4 regions of the Pseudoalteromonas sp. BSi20480 genome follow, and region 1 is predicted to be linked to each of the others. Evidence: predicted binding sites of a transcription regulator. Region 1 holds the regulator's gene; each other region holds the start of a gene.

Region 1 (5,142 bases):
CGTCTATATTTAGAAAATTAACAGTGTATCAAAACTTAATGGCTATTTTAGAAACTCGAAAGGAGCTCACTAAACAAGCCAGAGAAGATACATTGAATAATCTATTAGATGAATTTAGCATTCAACACATTCGCGACAGCAAAGGCATGGCATTATCGGGCGGAGAACGTCGCCGAGTGGAGATTGCACGTGCTTTAGCCGCAGATCCAAAGTTTATTTTGTTAGACGAACCATTTGCCGGTGTTGACCCTATCTCAGTATTAGATATTAAAAAAATTATTGAACACCTGAAAAACCGTGGGATTGGCGTATTAATAACAGACCACAATGTAAGAGAAACCCTTGATGTTTGCGAAAAAGCCTACATTGTTTCTCATGGGGAACTGATTGCTTCTGGTACCCCTGAACACATATTAAATGATAAAACTGTACGCGATGTATATTTAGGCGAGCAATTTAGGCTGTAACATTTACGCCTTATTTATAAGCATCTGCTAGTATTAACTATAACAACTTAAAAGGATTGTTAGAGATACATGAGGCAATCACTACAGCTGCGCATGGGCCAGCAACTTACAATGACACCTCAGTTGCAACAAGCTATTCGCTTGCTGCAATTAAGCACATTGGATCTTCAGCAAGAAATACAAGAAGCGCTCGACAGCAACCCATTACTTGAGGTTGAGGAGCAAGACTATGCCGATGATCTTGCGGGCAAAAATGAGCAAAAAGCAGATAACGATGAAGTTACAGTAACCGTATCTGCCGATGAAGCCCCTAGCGAGTATGAACAAGACAGTGGTGAAGCGCTTGCTAAAGATACCGTAAGTGACGACATGGCAATGGATGTTAGCTGGGATGAGTATATGAGTGCAGCCCCTGCATCATCTTCAGGCCCAATGCCTGAAGATGAGTCTATATATCAGGGCGCATCAACTGAAACGCTTCACGAATACTTAATGTGGCAATTACAATTAACGCCATTTAGCCCTACAGATGAAGCCATCGCTATTGCTATTGTAGAAGCGGTGGATGATTCAGGCATACTGACACTCAGTTGCGAAGAGATTTTAGAGAGCTTTAATCAAGATAACGACGATGACGTTGAGGTTGAACTTGACGAAATAGAAGCGGTATTAAAGCGCATTCAGCTATTTGACCCAGTGGGTATTGCGGCACGTAGCTTACAAGAGTGTTTGTGTATTCAGTTAAATCAATTTGATAAAGGCACGCCTTTTATTGATGAAACAAAAATGATTTTAACCGAGCACATTGATTTGTTAGCTGCTCGTGACTACCGTACATTAATGAAAAAAACGAAGCTCAAAGAAGATGAGCTTAAAGAAGTAATGACACTTATTCATACGCTCAACCCTAAGCCTGCAGACACAATAGTACGAGAAGAGTCTGAGTATGTAATACCTGATGTGTCAGTTAAAAAAATTAAAGGCCGCTGGATTGTAGAGTTAAACCCAGACAGCATGCCAAAAATTCGTGTAAACAGCCAATATGCAGCGATGTCGCGTACAGTTAAATCAAGCGGCGATAGTCAATTTATTCGCTCACATTTACAAGAAGCTAAATGGTTTATAAAAAGCTTAGAAAGTAGAAATGATACACTTTTAAAAGTAACTAACTGTATTGTTAAACAACAACAGGGCTTTTTTGAACACGGGCCAGAAGCCATGAAACCGATGGTTTTAAATGATGTTGCCGAAATGGTAGAAATGCACGAATCAACAATTTCGCGCGTAACTACGCAAAAGTATATGCACACACCGCGTGGAATATTTGAGCTTAAATACTTTTTCTCAAGCCACGTTAGTACCGAAAATGGTGGAGAATGTTCATCTACGGCAATACGTGCACTTATTAAAAAATTAATCGCAGCAGAAAACTCAGCAAAACCATTGAGTGATAGCAAAATTGCGGATATATTGGCTGAGCAAGGAATTAAAGTAGCGAGACGTACAATCGCAAAATATCGCGAATCTCTGGCTATTCCACCGTCAAATCAGCGAAAGAGCCTGATCTAAGACGCTAAACAAAGAGGGTAATGCTTATGCAACTAAATTTAACTGGTCGTCATGTAGAACTAACTGATTCATTAAGAGACTATATAAATACCAAATTTGCGAAGCTAGAAAGGCACTCTGATCATATTAATAATGTTCATGTCATTCTTGATATAGAAAAATTAAATCAAAAAGCAGAAGCAACTATTCATGTAAGTGGTGCTGAATTATTCGCATCCACTGAACATCAAGATATGTATGCAGCTATTGATTCATTGATTGACAAGCTTGACCGTCAAGTAATTAAACACAAAGAGAAGCTTGCTCGACACTAATATGATGAAATTAAGTTCACTTATATGCCAGGACTGCAGTAAAGCTGCGGTCCTTTTTAATAGTAAAAAAAGAATTTTAGTAGTTTATTAGCGAGCTGGCTCACGATAAATTACCGTATTTATCTCAACAGGATATTTTGGGCGCTTTATTAACCCGCGAAAAACTAGGCAGCACAGGGATAGGAAGAGGTATTGCTATTCCACATGGCCGAATGAGCGGCGCACAAGAACCTTTAGCATTGGTGTTAGTTAGTGAAACACCGATTAATTTTGATGCTATAGACAACCGCCCTGTTGATATTTTTGTTGCACTCATCGTACCTGAAGGCGATAACCAACAGCATTTAAAGACGCTAGCAACGATAGCTGATAAACTAAAAATAAAGAATTTTGTAAGCAGCTTCGCTGTGCTAAATCGGATGCTGAGTTGTATCAAATTATTGTTGACCAATCGTAACAAATTTAAAGGGTGATTAATGGAGTTGATTATCATAAGTGGCCGTTCTGGTTCTGGTAAGTCGGTTGCTTTGCGCGTTGTTGAAGATCTAGGTTATTATTGCGTAGATAACATTCCAGTAAATTTATTACCTTCTTTGGTAAGAAGCGTTTCTGATAACTACGATAAAATTGCCGTTAGTATAGATGTGCGAAATTTACCAAAAGAGCAAGATGAATTTAATCACATCATCGAATACTTACCGGGTTTTACAAAACCAACGCTGTTCTACTTAGACAGTGAAGATCAAACCCTTATTAAGCGCTTTTCTGAAACTAGGCGCTTACACCCTTTATCAATAGATTCACTTCCGCTTGATTTAGCCATAAAAAAAGAAAAAGAACTTCTCGATGTGCTAATTACGCGCGCCGATTACATGATCGATACCAGTGAGCTAAGCGTTCATCAACTTGCTGAATCAATTCGCGAAAAAATACTAGGTAAAAAAGACAAGCAGCTGATTGTTACATTTGAATCATTTGGTTTTAAACATGGCATTCCTAAAGAGGCAGATTACGTATTTGATGCACGTTTTTTACCTAACCCGCACTGGGAGCCTGAACTAAAACCACTCAACGGCCTAGACCAACCAGTAAAAGATTATTTGGCTAGCCACAGCATAGTTCAAAAATTTACATGGCAAATACAAACCTTTGTACAAACATGGCTACCACACCTAGAGCGAAATAACAGAAGCTATTTAACTATTGCGATTGGCTGTACTGGCGGGCAACATCGCTCTGTATATTTAGCGCAAACAATTGGCGAAAGCTTTGCAGTTACGCATCCCAATGTAAAAATACGTCACAGAGAACAAGAAAAGTAATTTTACAAAACTAATAACCTGTTCAGCTTTGATAGAGTAATGTATGCGTATAGAAGACACTTTTTTAATACAAAATAAATTAGGACTGCATGCCAGAGCCGCGACTGTATTAGCCCAACTCGCTGTAAAATTTGATGCTTCAATCACCTTATTTCAAGATGATAAAGAAGCTGCTGGTGACAGTGTATTAGCACTAATGCTACTTGAAAGTAGCCAAGGTAAAGAAGTTAAAGTGGTATGTGAAGGGCCTGATGCAGAGCAAGCTTTAAATGCCATTGGAGAACTTATTTCGCAACGATTTAACGAACAAGAGTAACGTTAATTTTTAACATTTAAATAAAATAACTATAATCAAAATAACTGGCTGCTAGGTCGTACTCCCCCACCCACTAGGTAACAGTTACAGTATAAATAAAGGACGCCAATGCCCGAAGCTTTTGAACAAGACTACCCACTACAACAACTAAAACAAGTGACCAAGTCACTTAATAGTGGTCAGTTTGTTCAAGTTAGGCGCATGCTCGCAAAAACAGCGCCATGTGATACTGCGTTATTATTAGAATCATCTCCACACAAAATTCGTCGCTTGCTATGGCAGTTAGTTGATCCTGATGTTCAAGGTGATGTACTCGAAGAATTATCAGAAGACGTGCGCCTGGGTATTATTGCCCAAATGGAGCCTGAGCACATTGCTGCTGCCACTGAAGACATGGGTCACGATGACCTAGGTGAAGTATTACGTAGTTTGCCTGACACCGTTTACCAAGACGTTGTTAGCGCCATGGACACCCAAGATAGAGAACGCGCAACACAAGCGCTATCTTATCAAGAGCGTTCTGCCGGCGCACTTATGAACACCGATACAGTAACTATTCGCCCAGATGTGACCATTGATGTCGTACTACGTTACATTCGACTTCGCGGAGAGTTACCTGAAGGCACTGATGACCTGTATGTGGTTGATAAACATAACTGCTTTATTGGTGCTTTATCGCTGAGTACATTGCTAACTAATCCACCAGAAAAAATTGTTCGCGATTTAATGGATGAAGAATGTGAGTCAATTCCAATTTCAATGGATGAAAGTGAAGTCGCACAACTGTTTGAGCGCCATAATTGGATCTCGGCCCCAGTTGTTGATGACAACGATCAGCTACTTGGTCGTGTCACGATCGATGATATTGTTGACGTAATTCGTGAAGACGCCGAACATAGTTTACTGAGTTTGGCGGGCCTTGATGATGAAGAAGATACCTTTGCTCCTGTCTTAAAAAGCTCTAAAAAACGCTCAGTATGGTTAGGAGTTAACTTATTAACTGCGCTTGCGGCCGCCTTTGTAGCCAGTTTTTTTGAAAGCACACTCGATATTTTACCCATATTAGCAGTGCTTAATGGCATTGTTCCTTCTATGGGCGGTGTTGCTGGCAGTCAATCACTCACACTTGTTATTCGTGGTATAGCTGTTGGTCA
Region 2 (5,142 bases), on a different contig from region 1:
AAACACGAGCTAATTTATATATTGAATTCAGTAATTGTGAGGAGTCATGATGCAAAAAAGTGTGATGTCACAAGTTCAAATTGGTAGACAGTACGCAAAACAATGGCCAATGCGAAAAGAGTTAGCTCCATTGTTTAGTGAGTTTAGGGTAATTAGAGCAACAGAACTTGCCATTACTGTTATGCCCATTCTTGCTATGTTTACATTATTTTTTCAACTCAACTACCTTGGCCCTGATTTTTTACCACAAGCGATTGCAAGTGCATTGTTTTTCTTATCTTTACCTCTACAAGGTTTATTGTGGTTGGGTAAACGAGCACAAACCCCATTAGACCCAGCCATGCTAAGTTGGTACAAAGAGCTCCATACAAAAATGGTTGCTAATGGTTATCAACCTAAGTTAAGTGAAAAAAAGCCCCGCTATTTGGAGCTTGCAAATTTACTTAAAGATATGTTTGAAAAAATGGATAAAGCGTTTACTAAAGAACAGTTTTAATAAAACGCTTTCAACAATCACGCTTTTTGAAATTGCGTTATATAAAACGACAAGGTGACATGGTGTTCACCTTTCTCTTCTAGTGTTTCCCAGTGCTCAGGTCTAAATTTCCACGCAAACGGTGTCATCATTATCAGGTTTCTAACATCGTTAATACTCAGTGTTACCTGTTGAGTGATCAAATCTTGGTGAGTTTCTGTAAAACCTTCAGGCACATCTACTTTCGTATGCTCGCTTACTGATTGGTAAATATAAGCTTTTAACTCTTTTAAATGCCATGGCCCTGGGCTGGCCACGACAAGCGTAGCATTAGGTTTAGCGAGTCTATCAAGCTCTTTAGTAAATAAAGGTGCAAATACACTTATAAGAATATCAGCAAACCCTTCTTTAAAAGGGGCTTGACTGATTGACGCAACGCTAAAGCTGCAGTTGGGGTAACGTTTAGCGGCGTATTTTATAGCTGACTTTGAAATATCTACACCATAAACTTGCGCTTGAGTATTATTAGCAATAGCGTGGGTGTAAAACCCTTCGCCACACCCTAAATCAATAATATTATTACCTTTTATAGTACTTGTTATATCGCTAAGTGCTTGTTGTAAGAATGCATAAAAACCTTGCTCTAAAAATGTGCGCCTTGCTTGCACCATTTCAAGCGAGTCACCAGGTTGTTTAGAGTTTTTGTTTTGAACAGGCAGTAAGTTAACGTAGCCTTCTTTGGCAAAATCAAAACTGTGGTTGCTTTCACAGCGCAGTGTATTTTGAGTTTTTGTTAGCGATTTGCTACATAAAGGGCATTGATATTCAAGACTCATGAGTCTAGGTAATCCTTGTCGTAAAAAGTTTTAACCCAGTGGGGACGGTATGTAATTAAAATGGTGATGGCCATTCCGTTCAACATGGCTTCTGGAAACCAAATTATAGCACTTAAATAAACGTAATTGTCGGCAAGTTCTTGCCAATTATACTGACCTAAAGAGAAATAAAAGAGGGCACCTAAAGATATCTTTATGCACGCTATAAACCCAGCTGTTATGAAGGCACAAACAAATATATAAACAAAAAATGTTTTGGTAAATAGTGATAGCACACAACAAAACTTAAATAACTCAATAATATGGGAATAAAAGCGCCAATAAGTATTTGTACAGGTAAAAGGTTAAAACTAACCTGCCCAAATGAAAACAACAAGGCACTTGCCAGTAGGCTACTCAAAATGGCTAGCCGCCAGCCCAATATTAAGGTGGCTGCAGTAATACCAAGTATGTGCAGGTCAAGGCCAGTTAAAATACCGGCTTTAATACGCCACAGTAGTGCAAATACAAGCGCACAGGCTAATATACCGGTTTGCCTAGCAGACGTTTTATAAAGCGATTTATATGTGTTTTTGTCGAAACTAAAAATCGCAATAGCAAGTACAAGGACCCACATCAGCCCTTGTATTTCAGTGTTTAACATTATAGCTACTTGAACGTTGACCAAATTGGCGCATGATCTGATGGTTTATCAATTGCGCGTAGCTCATAGTCAATTCCTGATTCAATACAACGCTCAGCAAGTGATTGAGTTGCAAGCACAACATCAATTCGCAGGCCGCGATTATCTAAAAAGCCTTTAGAGCGGTAATCAAACCATGAGTATTGATCGTTAACATCAGGATAGAGTTCTCTGAAGGTATCTTTAAATCCCCAATCTAAAAGTGTTGATAGCCATTGACGCTCCTCTGGTTGGAAAGAGCACTTACCTGTTTTTAGCCAGCGTTTAGCGTTGACCTCACCAATACCTATGTCTAAATCTGTAGGTGATATATTTATGTCGCCCATAACAACTACATCCTGATCGGGAGTGAGGTTTGTATCTAGATGTGTCATCAAATCTTTATAAAATTGACGTTTATAGGGGAATTTGGTTTCGTGATTGATATTATCGCCTTGCGGGAAATAACCATTCATAACGGTAATGTCGCGACCGTTATCTTGTTCAATAGTGACACTGATCATGCGCTTTTGCGACTCTTCAGTGTCGGTAGCAAACCCTTTTAAGACCGATTTTGGCTCTTTTTTGCATAACATAGCTACGCCGTAATGTGCTTTTTGACCGTGAAAGTAGACGTGGTACCCCATTTTTTGAACATCGTCTAATGGAAACGCTTCATCATGAACTTTAATCTCTTGCAAGCCAATTACGTCCGGTTGATGTTTATCAATAACAGCTTGTAATTGGTGAAGACGAGCACGCAGACCATTGATATTGAAAGAAATCACTTTCATTCGATTTACCTTTAAATTTGTTCTCATTTTGATAGCAAATTGTATCAGTAATTTAGCTTACATAACATGTCTGAAATGACAAAATAGCTGCGCAAATGTTGATCAAATGGTGGTGAAAGTTTAAACATTGTTAATGTTGTATTAATTTATAAAATAAATAAAAAATTCAATTGATCTGCAATAAATTGGCTATATAATGCGCGCAAATTCATTGGCAAACTCGTTCACATAGGATCTCTCATGAAAGCACAATTATTTTTAGCGGCAACATTATTAGCATCTTCTTCTGTTTCAGCTCAAAGTAACACTTACTTCAGCCAAGACAGCTCTATTGAGTCTAAGCTGTGTGTATTAAGCGCAAACGAAGGTTTTTCTGCAGCACGTAAATTAGCAGCTAAGCACAATGTATACTTATCACGCTTCTCACAAAGCATCATGTGTAACGGCCAAGATATTCGTGATATTGCAAAGAAAGATTCAACAAACAACATAACTGAAAACAAAGTAGAAGTGTTTGCTAAAGATGCTCAACAAGAAACTCAATTATGTATGACTGCATTAAAGCAAGGTTTAGCGCCAGTACGCCAAAAAATAGGTAATTTAAACTCGCTTAAATGTAACGGTCAGAAAGTTACTGACTTTGTTAAGCGTTATCAAAACGCTGCAATTTAATTAGCACGACAAAATTAATGAGAGCCCAGCTTTTACAGCTGGGCTTTTTTTTTGCAAAATTTACAAGGTTGGTTGAAAAGGTTTCAAGGCTAACGTATTGAAAATAGAATAAATAATAAACAGGTTTTCTGTAAGGTGCTGAAATTTATATTTATTTTATTTTGGCACCAGACTTGTATTAGTTGTTGTGACATTTATTAACAACGAAGGACACGTCTTATGAAAAAGTTAACATTAGCAACAACTATTCTAGCAACATTAAGTTTAGCAGCCTGCGCATCTAATCAAGGTCTTGATAAAATAGACAGCGACTTTGCAAGCCTAGACAACGACAGTGATGGTTTTATTTCAAAAGTTGAAGCTGACGACGATAATATTTGGGGTCACTTTTCAAATATCGACACCAATATGGATGAAGAAATTAGTCGTAAAGAATTTAATGCTTACATGCAGTTAAACACTGGCAAGGTTGCAACCGATAGTGATGTAAGTGAATCAGCCTTTAAAGCTGAAATTGCAAAATTTGACAAAATTGAAAGTAGTTTTGCCAGTTTAGATAACGATAGTAATGGCTACATATCAGTTGTTGAAGGCAATGACGACGATATTTCAAATCACTTTGGTTATATGGACAAAAACGAAGACAATCGAATTAGTAAAAATGAGTTTATGGGCTACATAAATAAATATGGTAAATCTGTAGCTGAAGACGAAGCGTTAGAGTCAATTAAACACAGCTAATTAAAATTCAGAACATAAAAATCAAAGCCAGTTATTTTAACTGGCTTTTTTTATGGCTAATTTTAGATAATTGCCAGATATATTTTCCTAGTTAGTGGTTGTTCTGTCATAATAGATGGCTGTGTATTTTTATTTATTAAGAGTGTATATGGCTGGGCGGCGAATTAGTGATGAGCAGTTGGTTGAAATCATTGAGGCTGCGATTTTTGTTGCAGACAAACCCATAAGTAAACGCCATATTAAAGACACTGTTTTAGTGGATATTGCAATTTCTATGTCACGTATAAACGAGGCTATAGAAACAATACAAACACACTTTCAAACCCGTGGTATTCGCCTTGTTGAAGTTGGTAGTGGTTATCGATTTCAGGCGTGTAGTAGTTTGAGCCCTTGGTTGAGTAACCTATGGCAAGAACGAGCTCCTAAATACTCACGTGCTTTATTGGAAACATTATCACTTATTGCTTATCGTCAACCCATTACGCGTGGTGAAATAGAGCAAGTAAGAGGTGTAACAACGGGTTCGAATATAATTAAAACCTTACTCGAAAGAGAGTGGGTGAAAGTGGTAGGGCACAAAGAAGTACCGGGTAAGCCCGCTTTATACGCCACTACTAAACAATTTTTAGATTATTTTTCATTAACGGGTTTAGAAAACTTACCTGCGTTACCTGCGCAACAAGAAAGTAAAATAAACCAGTTATTAAGTGATCCTTCTGTGAGAGAACCATCCGAATGAATATACAAGGTGAAAAGTTACAAAAAGTCCTAGCCAGAGCTGGTGTAGGCTCGCGTCGTGAAATGGAAAAATACATTGATGCTAACCGTGTTAGTGTTAATGGCAAAGTAGCTAAACTCGGTGACCGCGTTGAAGAAACCGATTTAATTCGTGTTGACGGTCATACCGTAAAAATTGAAGAAAAAGCTGACAGAATTTGCCGTGTAATTATGTACAACAAACCC
Region 3 (5,142 bases), on a different contig from region 1:
CCTAATCCGGGCAATGCTTAATCAACACGTATACTTAACTAAATAATTTATTTAGCTAAGCCAAAAAGCCACTCATTGAGTGGCTTTTTTGTTTATAAAGTCGAGCATTTCATCTGTGAGTATTTGCTTAGAGATATATTGCATGTTGTTTTTATTTTTTATCAATAAGCCCTGTGGTGTTTCGATTACGTCAGTGATGTCTTGCCAAGCGAGCTGGTAGCTTTTGTAATGGTTTGCCGATTTAATGCCTTCATCATCAAAAGTTAGTGTAACCTCTGAGCCTGATGCTCTGCTAAACATTTGTCTGGTTACCCACCATGGCCTGCGATAATAAAAAGCAACGCATTCGAGTACAGCTACCATGATCAAAAATGTTCCTAAATAATGATCAGCTAAACCGTAAATGCTAAATAAACCAAGCGAAACTAATAGTACCAGTAAAAAATACTTAGGCTGAGCGCGTTTACTGTAAGGAAGTGACTCGTCAAAGCATTCATAAAAGTAGGGTTTATCAAGTGTGTAGGTTGTTGAAAATGACATAGTGCCTTGCTTTAAAAATCGTTTTATATATTTTAGCAAGTTCGCTTATAAATGAGCAGCTTTATAATGCGTGCATTTATTTCGGGCACAAAAAAACGGCCAGGTGGCCGTTTTTTTAGTATACTAACTACTAACAGTTAGTTTCTTCAGCGTTTACGCCTTCTTTTACTTCTTCACACGTATCTTCAACAGAGTTTTGTACATCTGTTACTACTTCATCAATACGTTCACCGGCTTCTTCTGCGTTGTTATCTTGGCAACCCATGATGAAAAAACTTGCGAAAAGACCAATTAGTGCTGCTTTTAAAGTTGTAGAGTTCATAGTGTAATTCCTTGTAAATAAATAAAATTGTAGTGTTAGTTGAGTATATGCCTACCTGGGCGATTTACCACGCAGCGCACCTGAAACTAACGAAATAACTAAAAGTACTATAAAAATAAAGAATATAATTTTTGCTATACCAGCTGCGGCACCCGCGATGCCACCAAAACCTAACACTGCAGCGATTAAAGCAATAACTAAAAATGTGATTGTCCAGCGTAACATTGTTTTCTCCTTGGTTATCAAATTTGTACACAATAGTTAATGCTAGTTGCGTGCCATGATATATTTTTGTTTAATATCAGTTGTTTATGTGTTTTCTCTGTGTTTTTGAGTTTACTTGATTGGTAACTTTTACGTTGGGTTGTGTAACTTATTCACACACAAAAATATATCGCCACCGAAAAGCCATGCTTGGTAAGACCAATTAACAAATTTTATTTTCTCTACATTTTATTACTCACAGTAGGTTTAGTAGAGTACGCAAAAATAGGCTTTGTTTAAACTTTACCTATAGCTTATAGATATAGTGAGTATTTTTTCTGTGTATTATGGGGTGTTGATGAGTAAGGGTTTTTACTGTGGTTAATAAATTTGGTTATATGTTATTTTTATTTTAATTGGTTTTACCAATTTACAATGGCTAGACAAAGGTATTTGTTTTGTTATTATCTAGTGAATAAATATTTAACTAAATCGATTTTTTATTTTTCGATATGGGTTTCAAGGGGAGAAGAATGGATATAGGTGCTGTACTTGCAACTGCTGGTAGCTTAATGCTAACAGGAATGGTTGGGGTGTTTGTCTTTCTTTCAATATTAATTGGCGCAGTTACAATTATGTCTAACTTGGTGGCGCGTTTTAGCCCTGCTGACGTTGCGGCTCCAGTTAAATCACCATCATTTAAATCTCAAGGTGTGCCAAATGAGCACATCGCTGCTATTAGTGCTGCCATTGCTCAGTACAAATCAAATAACAAATAAGGGGCTCACACATGGCTAAATTAAAATTAACAGAATTGGTTCTACGTGACGCTCATCAGTCATTACTTGCCACTCGTATGCGTTTAGACGACATGCTACCGATTGCCAGCAAACTAGATGATGCAGGTTATTGGTCAATTGAGTCGTGGGGCGGGGCAACATTTGATTCGTGCATTCGCTATTTAGGTGAAGATCCATGGGAACGTATTCGTGCGCTAAAAAAAGCGATGCCAAACACTAAACAGCAAATGCTATTACGCGGTCAAAACTTATTAGGCTACCGCCATTATGCTGATGATGTAGTTGAAAAGTTTGTAGAGCGCGCACATAAAAATGGCGTTGACGTGTTCCGTATTTTTGATGCAATGAATGATGTGCGTAACTTAGAAACTGCGATTAAAGCGGCTGTAAAAGTAGGTGCTCATGCTCAAGGTACTATTTCGTACACGGTAAGCCCTGTTCATACACTTGATATGTGGTTAACTTTAGCTAAGCAATTAGAAGAGCTTGGCTGTCATTCAATTTGTATTAAAGATATGGCGGGTTTATTAAAACCGTACGATGCAGAAGAGCTTATAAAAGCGCTTAAAGAAACGGTGTCTATTCCAATCGCTATGCAGTGCCATGCTACAACAGGTTTAAGCACCGCTACATATCAAAAAGCTATTGATGCCGGTATTGATATGCTTGATACCGCTATTTCTTCTATGAGTATGACTTACGGTCACTCAGCAACAGAAACAATTGTAGCGATTGTTGAAGGTACCGCACGCGATACCGAACTCGATTTAAACCAACTTGAAGAAATTGCTGCTTACTTTAGAGATGTACGTAAAAAATACGCTGCATTCGAAGGTAGCCTTAAAGGGGTTGATGGACGAATCTTATTGGCTCAAGTACCTGGTGGCATGTTAACTAACATGGAAAACCAGCTTAAAGAGCAAGGTGCAGCCGATAAGCTTAACGAAGTGTTACTTGAAATACCGCGTGTACGCGAAGATTTAGGCTTTATTCCACTTGTTACGCCAACGTCGCAAATTGTAGGTACGCAGGCAGTACTTAACGTATTAACCGGTGAGCGTTACAAAACAATCACAAAAGAAACCGCAGGTGTGTTAAAAGGTGAGTACGGTTTAACTCCAGCTCCAATGAATAAAGAGCTACAAGAGCGAGTACTTGATGGTAGCGACGTTATTACGTGTCGCCCAGCTGACAATATTGCGCCTGAACTTGAAACGCTTGAAGCAGAGCTATTAAAAGAAGCGCAAGAACAAGGTTTAACACTCGCTGATGATAAAATTGACGACGTACTTACTTATGCACTGTTTCCGCAAGTTGGTTTGAAGTTTATCAAAAACCGCAATAACCCAGATGCGTTCGAACCAGTCCCTAGCGTAGAAGATAATTCAAGTAAGTCACCAGCTAAGGTGTCAGCCAAAGGTAACAATGTTAAGGCTGAGCAATATAGCGTTAAGGTAGACGGTAAGGTTTACGACGTTGTAGTAGCGCAAGGCGGTGAGCTTAAAGAGGTAACGTTAAAAGATTCTGAGCACTTACCTCAGTCTGCTTCAGTGGCTTCGGGTGAAACGTTAAATGCACCTTTAGCAGGTAATATTTTTAAAATAAAAGTAAAAGCCGGCCAAGTTGTAAACGAAGGTGATGTTGTTGTGATTATGGAAGCCATGAAAATGGAGACTGAAGTTCGCGCAATGCATACTGGTACCATTGCTGAAGTGCTTGTGTCTGAGGGTGACTCAGTGACCACGGGCGACGCAATTATTGCGCTGGCTTAAGGAGTAAATGTAAATGGAAGGTCTTTTAAACCTTTGGCAGGCTACTGGTCTTGCTAACTTTACGTTTCCTGGTTTGGTGATGATTGCAGTAGGCTGTTTGTTATTGTTTTTAGCTATATCTAAAAACTTTGAGCCACTGCTTTTATTACCAATTGGCTTTGGCGCGATATTAACTAATATTCCGGTTGCTGGACTATCAGACCCTGGTGGGCTTTTGTACTCAGTTTACTATGTGGGTATAGATACCGGTATTTTTCCACTATTAATATTTATGGGAGTTGGTGCACTAACTGACTTTAGTGCGTTAATAGCAAACCCTCGTATGTTATTGCTGGGAGCTGCGGCTCAGTTTGGTATTTTTGCGACCTTATTTGGCGCAATTCTACTTAACTTTATTCCGGGTTTTGAGTTTACCCTTCAAGATGCATCGGCTATTGCTATTATTGGTGGCGCTGACGGCCCAACGGCAATATTTTTAGCCTCAAAATTAGCGCCTGATTTATTAGGTGCCATTGCGGTAGCTGCTTATTCATACATGGCGCTAGTTCCAATTATCCAGCCTCCTATTATGCGTGCACTCACAACACCAGAAGAGCGCCAAATTAAAATGCCTGAGCTACGTAAAGTATCTAAAAAGGAAAAAATTATTTTTCCACTTATGGTACTTACTGCAACAGCCATGTTTTTACCAGCGGCAATACCGCTAGTAGGTATGTTCTGTTTGGGTAACTTAATGCGTGAGTCGGGTGTTGTAGACCGCTTAAGTAACAGTGCGCAAAACGAAATTATCAATATAACAACTATATTTTTAGGATTGGCGGTTGGCTCTAAGCTTGCTGCAGATGACTTTTTGACAGTAGAGACTATTGGTATTTTAGTGCTGGGTGCGCTTGCTTTTGGTATTGGTACAGCATCAGGTGTGTTTATGGCTAAAGGCTTAAATAAAATATCTAAAACACCTATCAACCCGTTAATTGGTGCCGCTGGTGTGTCAGCCGTTCCTATGGCTGCGCGTGTAGTTAATAAAGTAGGGCTTGAAAATAACCCACATAACTTTTTACTTATGCACGCAATGGGCCCTAATGTGGCGGGCGTTTTAGGCAGTGCTGTTGCCGCAGGTATTTTGTTGGCACTTGTTGGCTAAATTGAGATTTAATTTCAACCAACCATTGAGCGCAGTTTACTGCGCTTTTTTTTGTCTGAAACTTCTGTTCGTTAATGGTTTCTTGTTTTGAGGTTTTTGTTTAAAGTGGTGGCTCTTCGCAATTTTAAGGATAGTCATTATGCTTCACACTCCATTAGCTCACTACTTACCTAATGTTAGTAAACTTGTATTTGGATGTATGGGGTTGGGAGGCGGTTGGAATAAAGACCCGATTACCAGCACGCACCTTAAACAAACCCACGAGTGCATTGATAACGCGATTGAAGGCGGTATTAATTTTTTTGATCACGCAGATATATACACTTTTGGCAAAGCAGAGCAGGTATTTGGTCAAGCACT
Region 4 (5,142 bases), on a different contig from region 1:
GAACTAGTCATGCCTTCGCTTTGGATTAATGCCAGCGATGATGATATAGCAAATAACGATAATGTTGCTGATATGCTTTCTGTTTTTCCAAAACTTAACGCACAAACGCTACATTTAACGCCCAGTGAATATAACCTGAAAGATATTGGCCATATGAAGTTTTTTAGTAAAAGGTCTGCCGCTTTATGGCCTTTAGCACTAGACTGGCTAAATAAACATAGTATTTAACACCATGGTGTGTTTAGCTCCCTACACGCTAAACACACACCTGCTAACTCCATCTAACCTCTGCATACCTAAGCATATTTACGTGCTGTTAAATTTAAAGCCACTTTAGTAATTGACCTTTCGGTCAGTAAAGCTACAATCAATCAACACGTTAAACACGCACAATCAATAATGACCACACAAATAAAACCAAATAAAAAAGAAGTCACTCGGGAAAAAAACCAACTGCTTATATTAAATGCCGCCGAGCAATTATTTTCTCTTAATGGGTATGACGGCGCAAGCATGAGCATGGTTGCAAAAGAGGCTAACGTTCCAAAAGCTAACATACTGTATTACTTTAAAAGCAAAGATGGCCTTTACGAAGCGGTAATAGACAGAATAATAGCAAATTGGAACTTAGGCCTTGATAACGTCACCGCTGAAGACGACCCCGCAGCAGTGCTTTATAACTACATAAAAAGTAAAGTAATACTTGCCGTAAACCAACCTCTTCAGTCTCGTTTATTTGCCAATGAAATTTTGCGTGGCGCCCCCTATTTACAAAACTACTTTAGAACAAATACACGGCCTTGGGTTAAACAAAAAATTGATGTGTTTCAATCCTGGATGGACGCAAAAAAAATAGACCAAGTTGATCCCCATCACCTTTTATTTACTATTTGGTCAACAACACAATACTACGCAGACTTTCAAGCAGAAGTACTGCTAGTTATGAATAAATTAGAATATGACGAAACCGACGTGGCACAAATAACACAATCAATTGCCCACATAATTTTAAAAGGTATTGGCTTAAAAATACCCGCCCCAAACGAGGCCTAACACATGGAAAACTTTACAACCCCTGACCTATTCGACGATCACCGCAACTCGGTTCAAGTAGCAGATAGTGGCTTGCGCCACTTTGGTAAAAAAACCACCTTTAGTGGCCAAGCAGTAACGGTAACCTGCCCAGAAGACAACTCGCTTGCCGCCGATGTTCTCCATCAAGATGGTAAAGGGAAAGTGTTAGTAATTGATGGGTTTGCTAGCAAACGTTTTGCTTTTATTGGCGACATTATGGCCGAACGCGCGCTACAAAATGGCTGGGAAGGTGTTGTAATAAATGGTTGTTGCCGCGATATAGAAATACTTGCCACTATGAATTTACCTGTAATGGCAATTGGTTCAACCCCTCGTAGCACACTTAAGCGCGGTTTTGGCGATCAAGACCAAGTTATTAATATGCTGGGTACCGCAATAGCACCAAACGATTGGCTGTATGGCGACGTTAATGGCCTAATAATTAGTAAAGCCCCCCTTATTTAATAAATTCGTGTAAATAATAACAACCAGTTTGGTGCAGCAATGCACCAAGTTGGTTTGTTTTGCGGTTAAAAACACCCACTTTAAAACTTCAAAATTATAAATCCCCCTCTGCAACCCCCAAAAACCTGACCAATCGGACAGGAATTTACTTTTGGCATTTCTTTTGCTTGTATTAAGTTCGCTAAAACCACAACCACCGATGCAAAGTACAATTAGTGCTCAGTTAATAAAAATAAGATATTACGTAGAGAGCTGAAAAAAATAACAACACTATTCTCTTTTACTCAATTTAAAATTAGTAAATAACCATTTGGTCAGTTTTATGTAGATGGGTTACAAAATGAACACGCAATTAAAAAATAAAAACACAGGTATATTTTGTGACCATGGACCCAGTAATTGGCAATCAAGTCAAACGGGCATACTAAGCACTAAGCGCCTAGCCGTAAAAGATGTATTTGCCGTTAAAAAGCAAAAAAACAGTGCAGGTAATCCCTGCTGGTTTAAAACACATCCACTAGCCCAGCGAACAGCAAGTAGTGTTAACAAATTAATGGATGCAGGCTGTATTTTTAAAGGTTTTACCCATACCGACGAGCTTGCCTATAGCTTAGAAGGTAATAATACTCACTATGGCGCAGCACAAAACCCCAAAATAAAAGGGCATGCATGCGGTGGTTCTAGTATGGGATCAGCCGCCGCAGTAGCCGGCAATTTAGCTGACATCGGGTTGGGCACCGATACCGGAGGCTCTATTAGAATACCCGCAAGTTATTGCGGTTTATTTGGTATTAGGCCAAGCCATAACTTAATTGAAAAAGACGGCCTAATCCCGCTAGCACCGCCTTTTGATACCATTGGTTGGCTTACCCAAAGCGCAGAACTATTAGAAAAAGTAGGCAATGTACTGTTATCAAACCGAGCTATTAATAGTGTAAATACCTTGGTTATTTGTGAGCCCTTATTTGAGCTAGTCAGCCCAGCTTTACAAGCACCACTTAAACAACTGCTTAAAAAAACCAAACCTTTTTTTAAACACCACAAAAATTTTGAACTACCTAACATCAGCTTATTAAGCGAACTCGCTGATAGTTTTAGAATATTGCAAGGACGTGCTATTGCTAAAGTGCACAAAGATTGGCTTCAGTTGCCGGAGCACCCTCCCCAGTTTGCTCCGGCAATTGCGGCCCGTTTTAAAATGGCATTGGCACTAACCGCCCAAGAAGAAAAAGAAGCACTTAACGTTCAAACCCAATGGCAAACATTAATTGCTAAAAACCTAAATTCAACTAGCTGCTTATTTTTGCCAACAACCCCAACAACCGCACCTAAATTGGGCGCCGACACAAGCGCCTTACGCATGCAAATAATTACGCTATCGGCTATTGCGGGCTTGAGCCGCTCGGCGCAAGTTCACTTACCATTGGCTAATCTAGCAAATGGCCATCCATATGGGTTTTCACTCATGATGAGCCACAATAACGATAAAAGCTTACTTGCCTGCGCAACACAACTAGCTGCATATTTTAAACAGGAAACTCTCACATGAACGCACACAACATTGCCTTTACGGCCCCGCACTTCTCAGCGACCGAGGCAGGCACCTCAATACTAAAACAAGGCGGCACAGCCACCGAGGCTATGGTTGCAGCAGCCGCTGCTATTAGCGTGGTTTACCCACATATGAACTCAATTGGTGGCGACAGTTTTTGGCTTATTGACAACCCAAACCAAAGCACACCCACCGCAATTGATGCATGCGGACGTGCACCAAACGACATCAGCGCCTACAGCAATGAGCAACAAATACCAGATCGTGGCGGTTTAAGCGCATTGACTCAAGCGGCTACACTTCGTGGCTGGCAAAAAGCCCTTGAATTAGATGAGCACGCAGCCCTTTCGCTAAGTACTATTTTAGCCCCAGCTATCAAACTTGCCCGCGAAGGGTTTACTGTTACCAAAAGTTTGCAAGCAGGCTGTGAAAAACTCGCGACGGTTACCAATACAAATGATGCATTTAAAGCACTATACATCCCAAATGGCAAACCGTTAAAAGCAGGCCAACATTTTAAAAACCCAAAACTTGCCGATACCTTTGAGCATTTAGCTAAACATGGCTTAAATGCATTTTATGAAGGCGAACTTGCCGAATCGTTTGCAGCCGATTTAGCCAAAGCTGGCAGCATTATTACCCCAAATGATATTGCCAACACGCAAGCCGATGTAGTAAGCCCGCTAAATGCTAATTTGTCGGGTATTAATTGTTATAACTTACCTGCACCTACTCAAGGCGTACATTCGCTACAAATAATTGGTACCGTTAATAAGCTAAAACACAAAGCTAACACCGAGGCCGATTGGACCCACTTAATTGTAGAAGCCACCAAGCAAAGCTTTACGCACCGCCCAACGCTTTGGGCCGACCTTAAAGCGCTTGGCGATGATTATAAAAACGCATTAACTGATGAGCGATTAAGCGATCTTGCCAACAATATTGATATGAATACCGCTAAAAAATGGCCGTTTGATGCCCAGCCCGGCGATACCGTTTGGATGGCAGCACGCGATAAAAACGGCCAACTAGTGAGCTTTATTCAAAGTATTTACTGGGAATTTGGTAGCGGCATACTCATGAGCGAAGGCGGGTTTGTATGGAATAACCGCGGGCTAAGCTTTAGCTTAAACACTAAAGATACCAATGCACTAGCGCCAAATAAACGCCCAGCACATACCCTTAACCCGGCTATGGCTAAGTTTGACGATGGCAGACGCCTTGCCTACGGCACTATGGGTGGTGAAGGCCAACCACAAACTCAAGCCGCTGTATTTGCCGGATACGCGTGGCGAAATAAGTCAATTAACCAAGCGGTAAGCGATCCGCGCTGGTTACTGGGCCGCACATGGGGCGACACCAGCACAAATTTAAAAATAGAACACAGCCTCGCTGCCCAAATAGACAATGAATTAAATAAACGTGGCCACGACTGGGTAAGTGTCGAAGACAACAACGAAATGATGGGTCACGCGGGTGCTATTTTAGATACACCTACAACCCTTGAAGCTGCAACGGATCCTCGCTCTGATGGCCGTGCAACTGTTTCATCAACGTAGTAGGAACACACATGACAGAAATAATGAATCAATGGCCAATTATTGTGGCCTTAATAGCAACCGGTATTTTTGCCGGAATTTTAGCAGGACTTTTTGGTGTAGGCGGCGGTATTGTTATCGTACCTGTGCTGTATTTTTTACTGCAAGGGTTTGGCGTAAGCCCTGAGACGGCCATGATGATAGCCACCGCGACATCGCTTGCCACCATAGTGCCTACGTCTATTTCGTCTATTCGCTCGCACCATGCAAAGGGCAACATTGATCTTGCTTTAATTAAATACTGGGCGCCGTTTATTTTAGTAATGGCCGTTGTAGGCAGCTACTTAGCGCACTCAATACGCGGTAATGCACTGGTACTTATGTTTGCGTGTATTGCTATTTTAGTCAGCCTTAACATGTTATTTAGAGCCGGCGCCCCTGCCCTTGTAAGTAAATTACCGGGTAAATTTGGCCAAGGCATAATGGCAAGTATTGTCGGTGGCTTATCGGTAA

The links. The regulator sigma-54, encoded in region 1, starts transcription at its own class of promoters, with help from an activator protein. The targets are predictions, from matches to a motif close to GTTGGCACGNNNNTNGNNT.
Region 2: P20480_RS04885 (EF-hand domain-containing protein) is a predicted target of sigma-54. The motif match lies at 3,599-3,617, and genes of this name have one in related genera.
Region 3: P20480_RS19185 (DUF1328 family protein) is a predicted target of sigma-54. The motif match lies at 1,127-1,145, and genes of this name have one in related genera.
Region 4: P20480_RS11930 (amidase family protein) is a predicted target of sigma-54. The motif match lies at 1,690-1,708, and genes of this name have one in related genera.

Annotation. Positions count from the first base shown of each region.
Region 1 covers NZ_BADX01000099.1:70,582-75,723, reverse strand. Annotated here, with positions in the region: gene lptB (LPS export ABC transporter ATP-binding protein) at 1-467, shown strand, start outside; gene P20480_RS07670 (RNA polymerase factor sigma-54) at 537-2,036, shown strand; gene hpf (ribosome hibernation promoting factor) at 2,063-2,350, shown strand; partial or broken gene ptsN (PTS IIA-like nitrogen regulatory protein PtsN) at 2,355-2,807, shown strand; gene rapZ (RNase adapter RapZ) at 2,827-3,672, shown strand; gene P20480_RS07690 (HPr family phosphocarrier protein) at 3,716-3,988, shown strand; gene mgtE (magnesium transporter) at 4,097-5,142, shown strand, end outside.
Region 2 covers NZ_BADX01000143.1:29,568-34,709, forward strand. Annotated here, with positions in the region: gene yfbV (terminus macrodomain insulation protein YfbV) at 50-496, shown strand; gene rlmA (23S rRNA (guanine(745)-N(1))-methyltransferase) at 514-1,311, opposite strand; partial or broken gene P20480_RS18555 (energy-coupling factor ABC transporter permease) at 1,308-1,954, opposite strand; gene xthA (exodeoxyribonuclease III) at 1,960-2,766, opposite strand; gene P20480_RS04890 (hypothetical protein) at 3,007-3,438, shown strand; gene P20480_RS04885 (EF-hand domain-containing protein) at 3,658-4,179, shown strand; gene scpB (SMC-Scp complex subunit ScpB) at 4,328-4,918, shown strand; gene rluB (23S rRNA pseudouridine(2605) synthase RluB) at 4,915-5,142, shown strand, end outside.
Region 3 covers NZ_BADX01000077.1:7,804-12,945, forward strand. Annotated here, with positions in the region: gene csrA (carbon storage regulator CsrA) at 1-21, shown strand, start outside; gene P20480_RS09815 (YcxB family protein) at 73-540, opposite strand; gene P20480_RS09810 (hypothetical protein) at 671-862, opposite strand; gene P20480_RS19185 (DUF1328 family protein) at 914-1,087, opposite strand; gene P20480_RS09805 (OadG family protein) at 1,600-1,845, shown strand; gene oadA (sodium-extruding oxaloacetate decarboxylase subunit alpha) at 1,857-3,638, shown strand; gene P20480_RS09795 (sodium ion-translocating decarboxylase subunit beta) at 3,652-4,782, shown strand; gene P20480_RS09790 (aldo/keto reductase) at 4,922-5,142, shown strand, end outside.
Region 4 covers NZ_BADX01000064.1:22,853-27,994, reverse strand. Annotated here, with positions in the region: gene P20480_RS11915 (alpha/beta hydrolase family protein) at 1-228, shown strand, start outside; gene P20480_RS11920 (TetR/AcrR family transcriptional regulator) at 400-1,053, shown strand; gene P20480_RS11925 (putative 4-hydroxy-4-methyl-2-oxoglutarate aldolase) at 1,057-1,539, shown strand; gene P20480_RS11930 (amidase family protein) at 1,880-3,088, shown strand; gene P20480_RS11935 (gamma-glutamyltransferase family protein) at 3,085-4,650, shown strand; gene P20480_RS11940 (sulfite exporter TauE/SafE family protein) at 4,662-5,142, shown strand, end outside.